2 regions of the Variovorax sp. TLI9-5A genome follow, and region 2 is predicted to be linked to the other one. Evidence: predicted binding sites of a transcription regulator. Region 2 holds the regulator's gene; the other holds the start of a gene.
What was found. The regulator sigma-54, encoded in region 2, starts transcription at its own class of promoters, with help from an activator protein. The targets are predictions, from matches to a motif close to TGGCANGNAANCTGCTTT.
Positions count from the first base shown of each region.

Region 1: glnA (type I glutamate--ammonia ligase) is a predicted target of sigma-54. The motif match lies at 2,311-2,328, and genes of this name have one in related genera.

Region 1 is NZ_CP200310.1:5,047,597-5,052,994, forward strand. It holds gene glnL (nitrogen regulation protein NR(II)) at 1-81, opposite strand, end outside; gene AC1VNX_RS23905 (hypothetical protein) at 90-608, opposite strand; gene glnA (type I glutamate--ammonia ligase) at 850-2,265, opposite strand; gene AC1VNX_RS23915 (competence/damage-inducible protein A) at 2,412-3,212, opposite strand; gene AC1VNX_RS23920 (EI24 domain-containing protein) at 3,209-4,099, opposite strand; gene AC1VNX_RS23925 (sterol desaturase family protein) at 4,150-5,124, opposite strand; gene AC1VNX_RS23930 (polysaccharide deacetylase family protein) at 5,152-5,398, opposite strand, start outside.
Region 2 is NZ_CP200310.1:6,702,996-6,708,393, forward strand. It holds gene AC1VNX_RS31880 (phospholipase D family protein) at 1-1,308, opposite strand, end outside; gene rpoN (RNA polymerase factor sigma-54) at 1,319-2,920, opposite strand; gene lptB (LPS export ABC transporter ATP-binding protein) at 2,938-3,732, opposite strand; gene lptA (lipopolysaccharide transport periplasmic protein LptA) at 3,729-4,445, opposite strand; gene AC1VNX_RS31900 (thiol:disulfide interchange protein DsbA/DsbL) at 4,599-5,246, opposite strand.

The DNA.
Region 1 (5,398 bases), 1.7 Mb from region 2:
GACCACCGCGATCAGCGTGGACAACAGGTCGAAGGACTGGAAGCGCGAATTGGCGCCGGCCGCCTTCTTCCCGAACACCATGGCGACGACTACTGCTGGTTCGGCTGCTTGGCCGGCAGGCGACCGATCTCGCGGCGGATGCCGGCGATGTCGCTCTCGTTGCGCGCCAGCTCGGCCTTCATCTCGGCGACGCGGTCCAGGTACTTCTGGTAGTTGCGCCCTTCGCTGCCCTGCTTCTCGGGCTCGCCGTTGTTGTATTCCTTCTGCAGCTCGGCCTGCCGCGCCTCGGCCTTCTTCAGCTCGGCCTCGAGCACCGAGCGCGCCTCGCCGTCACGGGCACGCTGGTCCACGCCTTCAACGCGCGGGCTACCTGCCGGCGAACGCGCCGCGGACGAACCGCCCGACGAAGAAGAAGCGGAGCCGCCGCCCGAAGTCTTCGTGCCCTGCACGACGGTGACGTTGCCGCCTTCCATGATCTTGCAGCCCTTCTGCTGCGCGATGGTGGCGTTGTTCGTGTACTCGTTGCCGCAACGCCAGACGCGCTCCTGCGCGAGCGCCGACAACGCGACCAATGAACCAGCCAGGAAAATGAGGGAAGCAGTCTTCATGTGTATCGGTGGAGGGCGGCAACAGGAATGCATTTTCGTGCAATTCGACGCGAATAGTGACCAGATGTTCCCCCCAACAAAAAAGGACGGCCCAGCCGTCCTTCGTAATCCATCAGGCTTACACCCGCCCCGGGCCCCTTCGGGGATACCGCGGAACCGGCTTCGCCGGGCCGCAGGTATCGCCCCCCGGAAGGGGGTTGGCGAAGCGACACGAAGTGCGCGCAGCCTGGGGGCGAACCAATTACAACGAGTAGTACATGTCGAACTCGACCGGATGGGTCGCCATGCGGAAGCGCGTGACTTCCTGCATCTTCAGTTCGATGTAAGCGTCGATGTAGGCATCGGTGAACACGCCGCCCTTGGTCAGGAACGCACGGTCCTTGTCCAGATATTCCAGGGCCTGGTCGAGGCTGTGGCAGACGGTCGGGATCAGCGCGTCTTCTTCCGGCGGCAGGTGGTACAGGTCCTTGCTGGCGGCTTCGCCCGGATGGATCTTGTTTTCCACGCCGTCCAGGCCGGCCATCAGCAGCGCGGCGAAGCCCAGGTACGGGTTCATCAGCGGATCGGGGAAGCGCGCTTCGACGCGGCGGCCCTTCGGGTTGGCCACGAACGGGATGCGGATCGAGGCCGAGCGATTCTTGGCCGAGTAGGCCAGCTTCACCGGGGCTTCGAAGCCGGGCACCAGGCGCTTGTAGCTGTTGGTGCCGGGGTTCGTGATGGCGTTCAGGGCACGTGCGTGCTTGATGATGCCGCCGATGTAGTGCAGGGCGAAGTCCGAGAGGCCTGCGTAGCCGTCGCCGGCGAACAGGTTCTTGCCGTCCTTCCAGACCGACTGGTGCACGTGCATGCCGGAGCCGTTGTCGCCGACGATGGGCTTGGGCATGAAGGTGGCGGTCTTGCCGTAGGCGTGGGCCACGTTGTGGATCACGTACTTCTGCAGCTGGACCCAGTCGGCGCGCTGCACCAGCGTGCTGAACTTGGTGCCGAGTTCCATCTGGCCGGCGTTGGCCACTTCATGGTGATGCACTTCGACCGGGATGCCGAGCGATTCGAGCACCAGGCACATTTCCGAGCGCATGTCCTGGAAGCTGTCGACCGGGGGAACCGGGAAGTAGCCGCCCTTGACTGCCGGACGGTGGCCGGTGTTGCCGTGCTCGAACTCCTTGTCGGTGTTCCACGAGGCTTCTTCGGATTCGATCTTCACGAAGCAGCCCGACATGTCGTTCTTCCAGCGCACGCCGTCGAAGACGAAGAATTCGGGTTCCGGACCGAAGTAGGCGGTGTCGCCCAGGCCCGATGCCTTCATGTAGGCCTCTGCGCGCTTGGCGAGCGAACGCGGATCGCGCTCATAGGCCTTGCCGTCGGCGGGGTCGATCACGTCGCAGGTCAGGATCAGCGTCGTTTCTTCGAAGAAGGGGTCGATGTTGGCGGTGTTCGGGTCGGGCATGAGCTGCATGTCCGAAGCTTCGATCCCCTTCCAGCCGGCGATGGACGAGCCGTCGAATGCGTGGCCCGAGGTGAATTTGTCTTCGTCGAAAGCCGAGACCGGCACGGTCACGTGCTGCTCTTTGCCGCGGGTATCGGTGAAGCGGAAGTCGACGAACTTGACCTCGTTTTCCTTGACGAGCTTGAGTACATCGGCGACGGTCTTTGCCATCAGTTTCTCCTGAGTTGGATGGTGGTTAGGAATACAGGGACGTGGGATGCAGTTTCTGTGCCATTGTCACCTCATCGGATGAGGCTTCCGTGGCCGCCGCGAAACCCAAATGAAGGCGGAAAATCACTATTTTGGTGCATTGATTTTTATCGCACCAATTCAGGGCCAAGCTTGGCGTCAAAAGTGTGCAGGCCTTCGATCAGCTGGGCGTAGGCGGCATCGAGCCGGCCGGGCTCGCCCTTGACGCCCAGCTCGATATGCCGGCCGTACGTGGGGTGGTCGACGCTGGGCAGGCTGAAAACCTTGATGCCGGCGTGGGTGGCCTCGATGGCTTCCATGAGCGGTGTCAGCGTGGCCTCCATGGCACCGAAAACGATCACGGACTTCTCGGCGACGGCGTTGCTGGCGAACAGCCCGGCGTAGCGGCCGTCGAGCACCGATTCGATCATCGGCCAGGCCATGACGGGGAAACCTGGCACGAAATGCACGTCGCCCACGCTGAAGCCCGGGATCTTGTTGTAGGGGTTGTAGATGAGCGTGGCGCCCTGCGGAAACACGCCCATGTTGAGCCGGTGCACATTGTCAGCCCGGTCGGGCTCATAGGGCAGGCCCTGCTCGCGCGCGGTGTCCTGCATGCGCTCGCGGATCAGCAGCTCGGCCTCTGGGTGCAGCGCCAGCGGCACGCCGAGCGCCTTGGCCGCGCACTGGCGGGTGTGATCGTCGGGCGTGGCGCCAATGCCGCCGGTCGAGAAGACGACGTCGCCCGAAGCGAAGGCGCGCTGCAGCGCCGCGGTGATGCGCCCGGGCTCGTCGCCCACGTATTCGGCCCAGCCGAGCTGCAGGCCGCGCGCGGCGAGCAGCTCGATGACCTTGGCCATGTGCTTGTCGGCACGCTTGCCGGAGAGGATCTCGTCGCCGACGACGATGAGACCGAATGTGCGAGTCATGGAGAACCCCATTGGGAAAGAGCGGCCTTGCTAGCTTCGTCGGCCTCGATGGCGGCGGGCGCGCCGCCTGCGAGCGATGCCTCCGCCGCGGCGCGGCGGGCACGCAGCTGCGCGAGCGCGTCGAGGCAATAGTGGGCGAACCAGAGCGCCGAGAAGGCGAAAACCAGTGTGTAGATCCAGATGGCGATCGGCACCAGCACGAAGAAGGCGGCGGCGAACAGCAGGCCCGAAGCCCAGACGATGCTGGGCGCGGCACCAAGGTAGCCGCAGAGCACGCCGATGCACAGCAGCGGCACCCGGTGCGCGCGGATGAGCGCGGCACGTTCCTCGGGGCTGGCGTGCTCAGCCAGCGCGTCGAAGCTCATCACGCGGTAGGTGAGCCAGCCCCAGATCAGCGGCGGCAGTATCAGCACCAGCGGCGGAATGAGCCACAGCGGCATCGACACCACCAGCGCGATCACCGCCAGCACGGTGGCGCCGAGGGAGCGCGCCACGCTGCCGAAGAACGAAGCGCCCTTCTTCTGCTCGAGCCCCGGAAAACGCCGCTCGCTCACCAGCCTGGTCAGCGCGGGCGCCATGAAGCCGGCGACGATCAGCAGGCAGATCACCACGATCACCGGCGTGGCGGCGAACACCACGACCAGCGATGCCAGCGCGGAAGTGATGTCGCCGGAGAAAAGACGGCCGATCCAGGCCCAGAAGCTCGACAGCAGCGGCCAGGCGTCGAGCGCGCCGCGCGTCCAGGCCACGGCTGCGTCCCAGTAGAAGTAGCCCAGCGCCGCGGCCAGCACGATCATCAGCCCCAGCGGGAGCAACGACAGCACGATCACGCGCGGCAGCATGCAGTAGGCGACCGCGCGCCAGAAGGAGTCGAGGAGCAGGCGCATGAGGCAGCGAGGATAACGCCTCGGGCGAGCCCTTCAGGGCGGGGTGCCCCTCAACCGCGACCGACCATTCGCTTCAGGCCGAGCCACTGCTGGGCCCAGAAGCCGCGGCCGTATTCGCGCACGCTGCCGTCGGCGCGCGGCTCGACCTGGTCGCGGATGCCGGTCGGGTCGTAGCGGTCCTCGAAGTTGGCGGTGCGAAAGAGCATGTCCCACCACGGCAGCAGCACGCCGAAGTTGTGGCCACCGAGGGTGCTGGCGCCCTTCGATTCATGGCCCAGCCCGATGCTGTGGTGCAGCCGGTGGAAGCGCGGGCTGATCCACAGCCGCTCGCCGATGGCGCCGAAGCTCAGCCGCAGGTTGGCGTGCTGCAGGCTCTCGCTGAGCTGGGTGAAGGCGACGAATGCGATGAACTGCCCGGGCGCCACGCCGATGAGCTGCGCCACGATGACGATCAGCGCGTCGTGCACGATGTCGTCGAGCAGGTGGTTGCGGTCGTCGCTCCACATCGTCATCTGGCGCTGCGAGTGGTGCAGCGAATGCAGGCCCCACCACCAGTTGAACTGGTGCTGGCCGCGGTGGATCCAGTAGCCGACGAAGTCGAGCACGACCAGGTAAATGGCGAAGGCGACCACCGGCACGTCGGTCACGCCGGGCCATACTTCGTCGAGGTGGAAGGTGCCCCACCCCGCCGTGCGCAGCGCGCCCATGGCGTCGTCGAAGAAGGGCTGCAGCGTGAAGAACATCGCCAGCCGGAACAGCCCGAGCCGGTGGATCAGCGTGTAGAGCACGTCGATGCGGATCGCGTGGCGGTCGACCACCGGCTCCACCGAGCGCCAGCGCTGCAGCGGCCCGATGATGGCCAGCAGCACCAGGATCTGAATTACGCCCACCAGCAGCCAGCCGGTGGCGTCGAAGGCGTCTTCGGTCCAGCCGCCCAGGCCCACGGCGTAGACGAGCGGCTGCACGGCGGTTTCGAAGAACCAGCCCTGCATGGCGGAAAAGGCGTCTGTCAGCCAGTCGATCACGATCAGGAAAACTCGTCGTTCAGTCGTTCAGGGATGGGAGGCGATCCAGGCCTTGAAGTCCGGATGCTGGCGCAAGGTGCGGAAGCAGAAGCCCTTGGCCTTCAGGCCGACGATCAGCGGCTCCAGGTTGGCCGGCGCCCACGGGTCCTTGCGCGACCAGATACCCAGGTGCGCGAGCAGGATGTCGCCGGGGCGGATGGTGTCCAGCGCCTGTGTCAGCAGCTTCGCGTTGCTGAATTTCTCGCTCGGCAGCTCGTCGCCGAGGAAGCCGGCG
Region 2 (5,398 bases):
AATGCGCTGGTCGATCACCGCCGACTTGGCGTGCAGCCGGCCCACCGAAGTGCCGAAAAGGCCCAGCCGCACGCTGCTGCGCGTGCGCTTGGTGCTCAGCTCGTAGAGGTCGGCGCCGAGCTTGAGCATGTCGGGCCGGTAGCGGCGGTAGGCGGTGTGCACCAGCGGCTCGTCGGTGGCGGCCAGCGAGTTGGTGACCACGCTGATCTTCACGTTGCGGCCGCGGATCTCGCGCATCACCTCCAAGCCCGAGGCGCCCGGGATCAGGTAGGGCGAGACGATGGTCACCTCCGAGCGTGCGCGGCGCATCTGCTCGACCACGTTGTAGCGCACGCTGTCGACGTCCAGCAGCGGCACGCCGCCGTAGGAGGCGGTCTTGCCGATCACACGCTCGGGCGAATCGGCGTAGGCCTCGGCGGTGGTCCAGATCAGGCCGAGCTTGCCGGCGTCAAGGTCTTCCGCCATCGGGCTGTAGCCGAGCAGGTCGTTGGGCGCGGGCTTCGGCGGCGGGGGCGTTGTGTCGGGGCCGGTGGCCAGCTCGAAGCGCCTGCGCAGCTCCTCGCGCGGCAGGTCGCTGGCCACCACGGACTGGATCGGCCGCACGTAGATGCTGTTCCAGTACTGGTCGAACAGGCTGCCCAGCCGGGGAACCAGCGCGCCGGTGACGAAGGTGTCGAGGTCGATGAAGTTCTCGCCCGAGGTGCGCCTGAAGTACTGGTTGCCGATGTTGCGCCCACCCGCCACCGCCATCGCGCCGTCGGCGATGAACAGCTTGTTGTGCATGCGGCGGTTGACGCGGCTGAAGTCGAGGAGCGAGGCGGTGAAGCGCTTCAGCAGGCTGCCGCGCCCGGCCGGGAAGGGGTTGAACAGGCGCAGCTCCACGTTGGGCGTGGCGGCCAGGCCCAGCAGCAGCTCGTCCTCGCCGGAGGTGTAGAGATCGTCCATCAGCAGCCGCACGCGCACGCCGCGCTGGGCAGCGTCGCGCAGGGTGCGCAGCAGGTAGCGGCCGGTCTCGTCGTTCTCGATCTGGTAGTACTGCACGTCGAGCGTGCGCTGCGCGCGGCGCGCGAGCTGGATGCGGGTGTCGAACGCGAAATCGCCGCCGGGCATCAGGCGAAAGCCGCTGAGGTCGGGGTCGGGCTGCGAGGCCAGGGCGATCTTGCCGAGGGCGGTGTCGGCCGAGACGGCGATGGTCCTGGTGGGTGGGCGCGGGGCCTCGTCGGGCAGGCTGGCGCAGCCGGCGAACAGCAGCACCGCCGCCATGGCGAAGACCCAATGCCCACAACGCGACATCAGGCCATGGCTCATCGGCTTCTTTCTAGAGTGCCTTGCGCAGGTTGGCGGGGGCGATGCGCAGCGCCTCGCGGTACTTGGCGACGGTGCGGCGCGCGCACTCGATGCCCTGCTCCTTCAGCATCTCGGAGATCTGGCTGTCCGACAGCGGCTTCTTCACGCTCTCCGAGCCGACGAACTGCTTGATCAGCGCGCGCACTGCGGTGCTCGACGCGTTGCCGCCGGTCTCGGTGCCCAGTGCCGAGCCGAAGAAGTACTTGAGCTCGACCGTGCCGAAGGGCGTGGCCATGTACTTGGCGGTGGTCACGCGCGAGATGGTGGATTCGTGCAGGCCCAGCTCGTCGGCGATCTCGCGCAGCACCAGCGGGCGCATGGCGAGCTCGCCGTGCACGAAGTAGCTCTTCTGCCGCTCGACGATCGCGTTGCTCACGCGCAGGATGGTGTCGAAGCGCTGCTGGATGTTCTTGATGAACCAGCGCGCCTCCTGCAGCCGCTGCGACAGCGCCTGGCTGCCCTCGCCCTTGTGCGACTTGAGCGCGCCGGCGTAGATGTCGTGCACGCGCAGGCGCGGCATGACCTCGGGGTTGAGCATGACGCGGAACTTCACGTTGGTGCCGCGCCCGGTCTTGGTGACGATGACGTCGGGAATGATGATGTTGCGTTCCACGTCGACGAAGCTGCGGCCCGGCTTGGGCTCCAGCCGCGCGATGACCTGCAGCGCCGAGCGCACCAGCTCCTCGCTGCTGCGGGTGAGCGTGGCCAGGCGCTTGAAGTCGCGGCGCGCGAGCAGCTCCATGGGCTGCTTGCAGATGGCGATGGCGGTCTTGCGGACCAGCGCTTCTTCCTCGGTCTCGTCGTCGCTGGCCATGGCGCGCAGCTGGATGCTCAGGCACTCGCCGAGGTCGCGCGCGCCGACGCCGGCGGGCTCCAGGCTCTGCAGCAGGCCGAGCGCCACCTGGAAGTGGTGCACGAGGTCGTCGAACTCGTCGTTGTCGTCGCCGGCCAGGCCCGAGGCCAGCGCGGGCAGCGAGTCTTCGAGGTAGCCGTCGTCGTTGAGCGATTCGATGAGAAAGCGCAGCGCGGCGCTGTCGCTCTCGTTGAGCCGCAGGCTCAGCGCCTGGCGGTGCAGGAAGGACTGCAGCGACTCCTGGCTGCGCGCGAGCTCGGTGGCGTCCGCGCGCTCGTCGTCGCCGGCGTTGTTCTGGCGCGCGGGCGCGTCGCTGCCCCACTCGCTGTCGTCGGGCGCCATTTCGACGGTGCCGTCGCCTTCCCAGTCGGGCTCGCGCTCGGAGATCTCGGCGGCGGGGCCGTCGGAGTCGGCCGTGGTGGTGGTGCCGGTTTCGGTGGCAGCAGTGGACGTGCCGGCAGCGGGCGAAGCGAAGTCGCTCTCGCCGTCACCACTATCGCCGCCGTCGTCGCGCGGCACCGGGGCATCGGCCGTGTCGAGCCCGAATTCCTCGCGCGCCGCTTCTTCAGCCGTGCGCTCGAGGAACGGGTTCTCGTCGAGCATCTGCTCCACCTCCTGGCTCAGTTCGAGCGTGGAGAGTTGAAGCAGCCTGATCGACTGCTGCAGCTGTGGCGTCAACGCCAGATGCTGCGAGACGCGAAGGGATAGCCCTTGCTTCATGGGAACCGCTCCCGCCCTTACATGCGGAAGTGCTCGCCCAGGTACACCCTGCGTACCTCGGCGTTGTCGACGATCTCCGAGGGTGTGCCTTGTGCCAGCACGTGCCCGTCGCTGATGATGAAAGCGTGATCGCAGATGCCCAGCGTTTCACGCACGTTGTGGTCGGTGATGAGCACGCCGATGCCGCGCTCCTTCAGGAAGCTGATGATGCGCTGGATCTCGATCACGGCGATCGGGTCGATGCCGGCGAAGGGCTCGTCCAGCAGGATGAAGCGCGGCTGCGTGGCCAGCGCGCGCGCGATCTCGACGCGGCGGCGCTCGCCGCCCGACAGCGCCAGCGCGGGCGAATCGCGCAGGTGGTCGACGCGCAGGTCGGCCAGCAGGTCGGTCAGGCGCTCCTCGATGTGCTCCTTCGACAGCGGCACCAGCTTGCCGTTCGCGTCGGGCTCGCTCTGCAGCTCGAGCACGGCGCGCACGTTTTCCTCGACCGTGAGCTTGCGGAAGATGGAGGCTTCCTGCGGCAGGTAGCTCAGGCCCATGCGGGCGCGGCGGTGGATCGGCATGTGGGCGATGGGCTCGCCGTCGATGGTGATGTCTCCGGCATCGGCGCGCACCAGCCCCACGATCATGTAGAACGAGGTGGTCTTGCCGGCGCCGTTCGGGCCGAGCAGCCCGACGACTTCGCCCTTCTGCACGTCGAGCGAGACGTCCTTCACGACCGTGCGGCTGCCATAGCTCTTCTTCAGGCCGCGCGCGACCAGGCGGCTGCCCGGCGCGCCGTTGGCGTCCTGAGTTCCTGCGGATTCGATCACTTGCGCGTGTCTCCCTGGTCACTGAGCGTTGTGCTCTGGCGCAGGCCCTTGCCGGGCGCCGGGGTGGGAGCCGGCGGGGGCGCCTTCGCGCCGCCGGCCGGGGCCGAGGCGCCGGCAGCCGGGGCGGTGGCGGCCTTGGGGGTGAGGATGGTCCTGACGCGTCCGCCCGGCGACGAGGCGTTGACGGCGGTGTTCGGCGGCACGGTGGAGCCGTTGACGGTGTAGGTGTCGTTGCTCTGGTCGTAGACGATCAGCGCGCCCTGGCTCTCGTCGTTCGGCGTGGCGCCCAGGAGGCGGCGCATGACGGCGTTGCGGATGAACTTGACGTTGTCGGCGCGGCTGTCGTACTCGATGACTTCCGACTCGCCCTCGATCCACTCGTCGGGCGCGTTGCGCTTCTGCTTGTAGTAAGCCCGCTTGCCCGGCGCCGCCGTGACCACGCCGTACTGGTAGCCCTCGGCGTCCTGGCGCACGTCCAGCCGTGCGCCACGGATGATGATCGTGCCTTTTGTCACCAAAACGTTGCCGGTGAACACGCTGGTCTGCTTCAGGTCGTCGTAGCGCATCGAGTCGGATTCGATGTTCATCGGCTTGGAGCGGTCGGCGGTTTCGGCCACCGCTCCCGAGGCAAGGCCTGCCAGCAACAGCGCGCCGGCGGCCAGGCGGCCCATGCGACGCAGGAAGGGGGTTGTGGGGTAAGAGTGCAATGTCATAGAGGCACGAAACTTGCTCGGCATTGTATGCGGCTGAGTGCTTCCGCCCCGCACGCACAGGTGAAAAAGCCCGCCTAAGCGGGCTTGACTTTCCTTCTGGTTTTCTACCAGAAACACCGCGCAACGGCACGGCACGGCTCGGGTTTTCGGGCTTCAGCCCTTCTTTGCCTCGCCGATCAGATAGTTGACTACCTGAAGTACTTTGGTCATGTTGCCGGCCGTCTCGCCGTCCACATACCAGCGGCCGGCCACGGCCATCGCGGGCACGCCGGCCACCTTGTAGGCATCGGTCAGCTGCGAGGCGCGCTTGGCCTTGCTGGCCACGCCGAACGAGGTGAAGGTTTCCTTGAACTTGGTGGCGTCCAGGCCGTTGGCGGTGGCCCAGGCAATGATGTTGGCGTCGCCGTTCACGTTCTGGCGCTGCGCGTGGATCGCGTTGAACACCTTGGGCTGGAACTCGTCGACCTTGCCCATGGCTTCGAGCGCGTAGTACAGGCGCTGCTTGGCCTCGACGTCGTTGCCCACGAAGGGAACGGGAATGCGGCGGAAGGAGACTTCCTTCGGGATGGTCTTGAGCCAGGCTTCCAACGTCGGCTCGAAGTCGTTGCAGTGCGGGCAGTTGTAAGAGAAGAACTCGACCACCTCGACCTTGCCGGCGGGTGCGTCGACCGGCACGCGCTTGTCGAGCACCAGGTACTCGGAGCCGGCCTTGGGCGCGCGCGCCTGGGCGTGGGCCGTATTGACACCCAGGGACATCAGCCCGAGCGAAGTGGCGGCCAGCGAAAAGTCACGACGTTTCATTTGAAAGGGTTCTCCAGTTGGTACGGCAGACTGAGCCGGCGCGCGGCGGGGAGTTCCACTCCCCTGCTCAACGGCGCGCCCGAAGCTATGAAAGGCGACGAATGGTGGCGGCAAACGCCGCCCGGCGGGGCTTAAGGGCTATTCCGGCTATG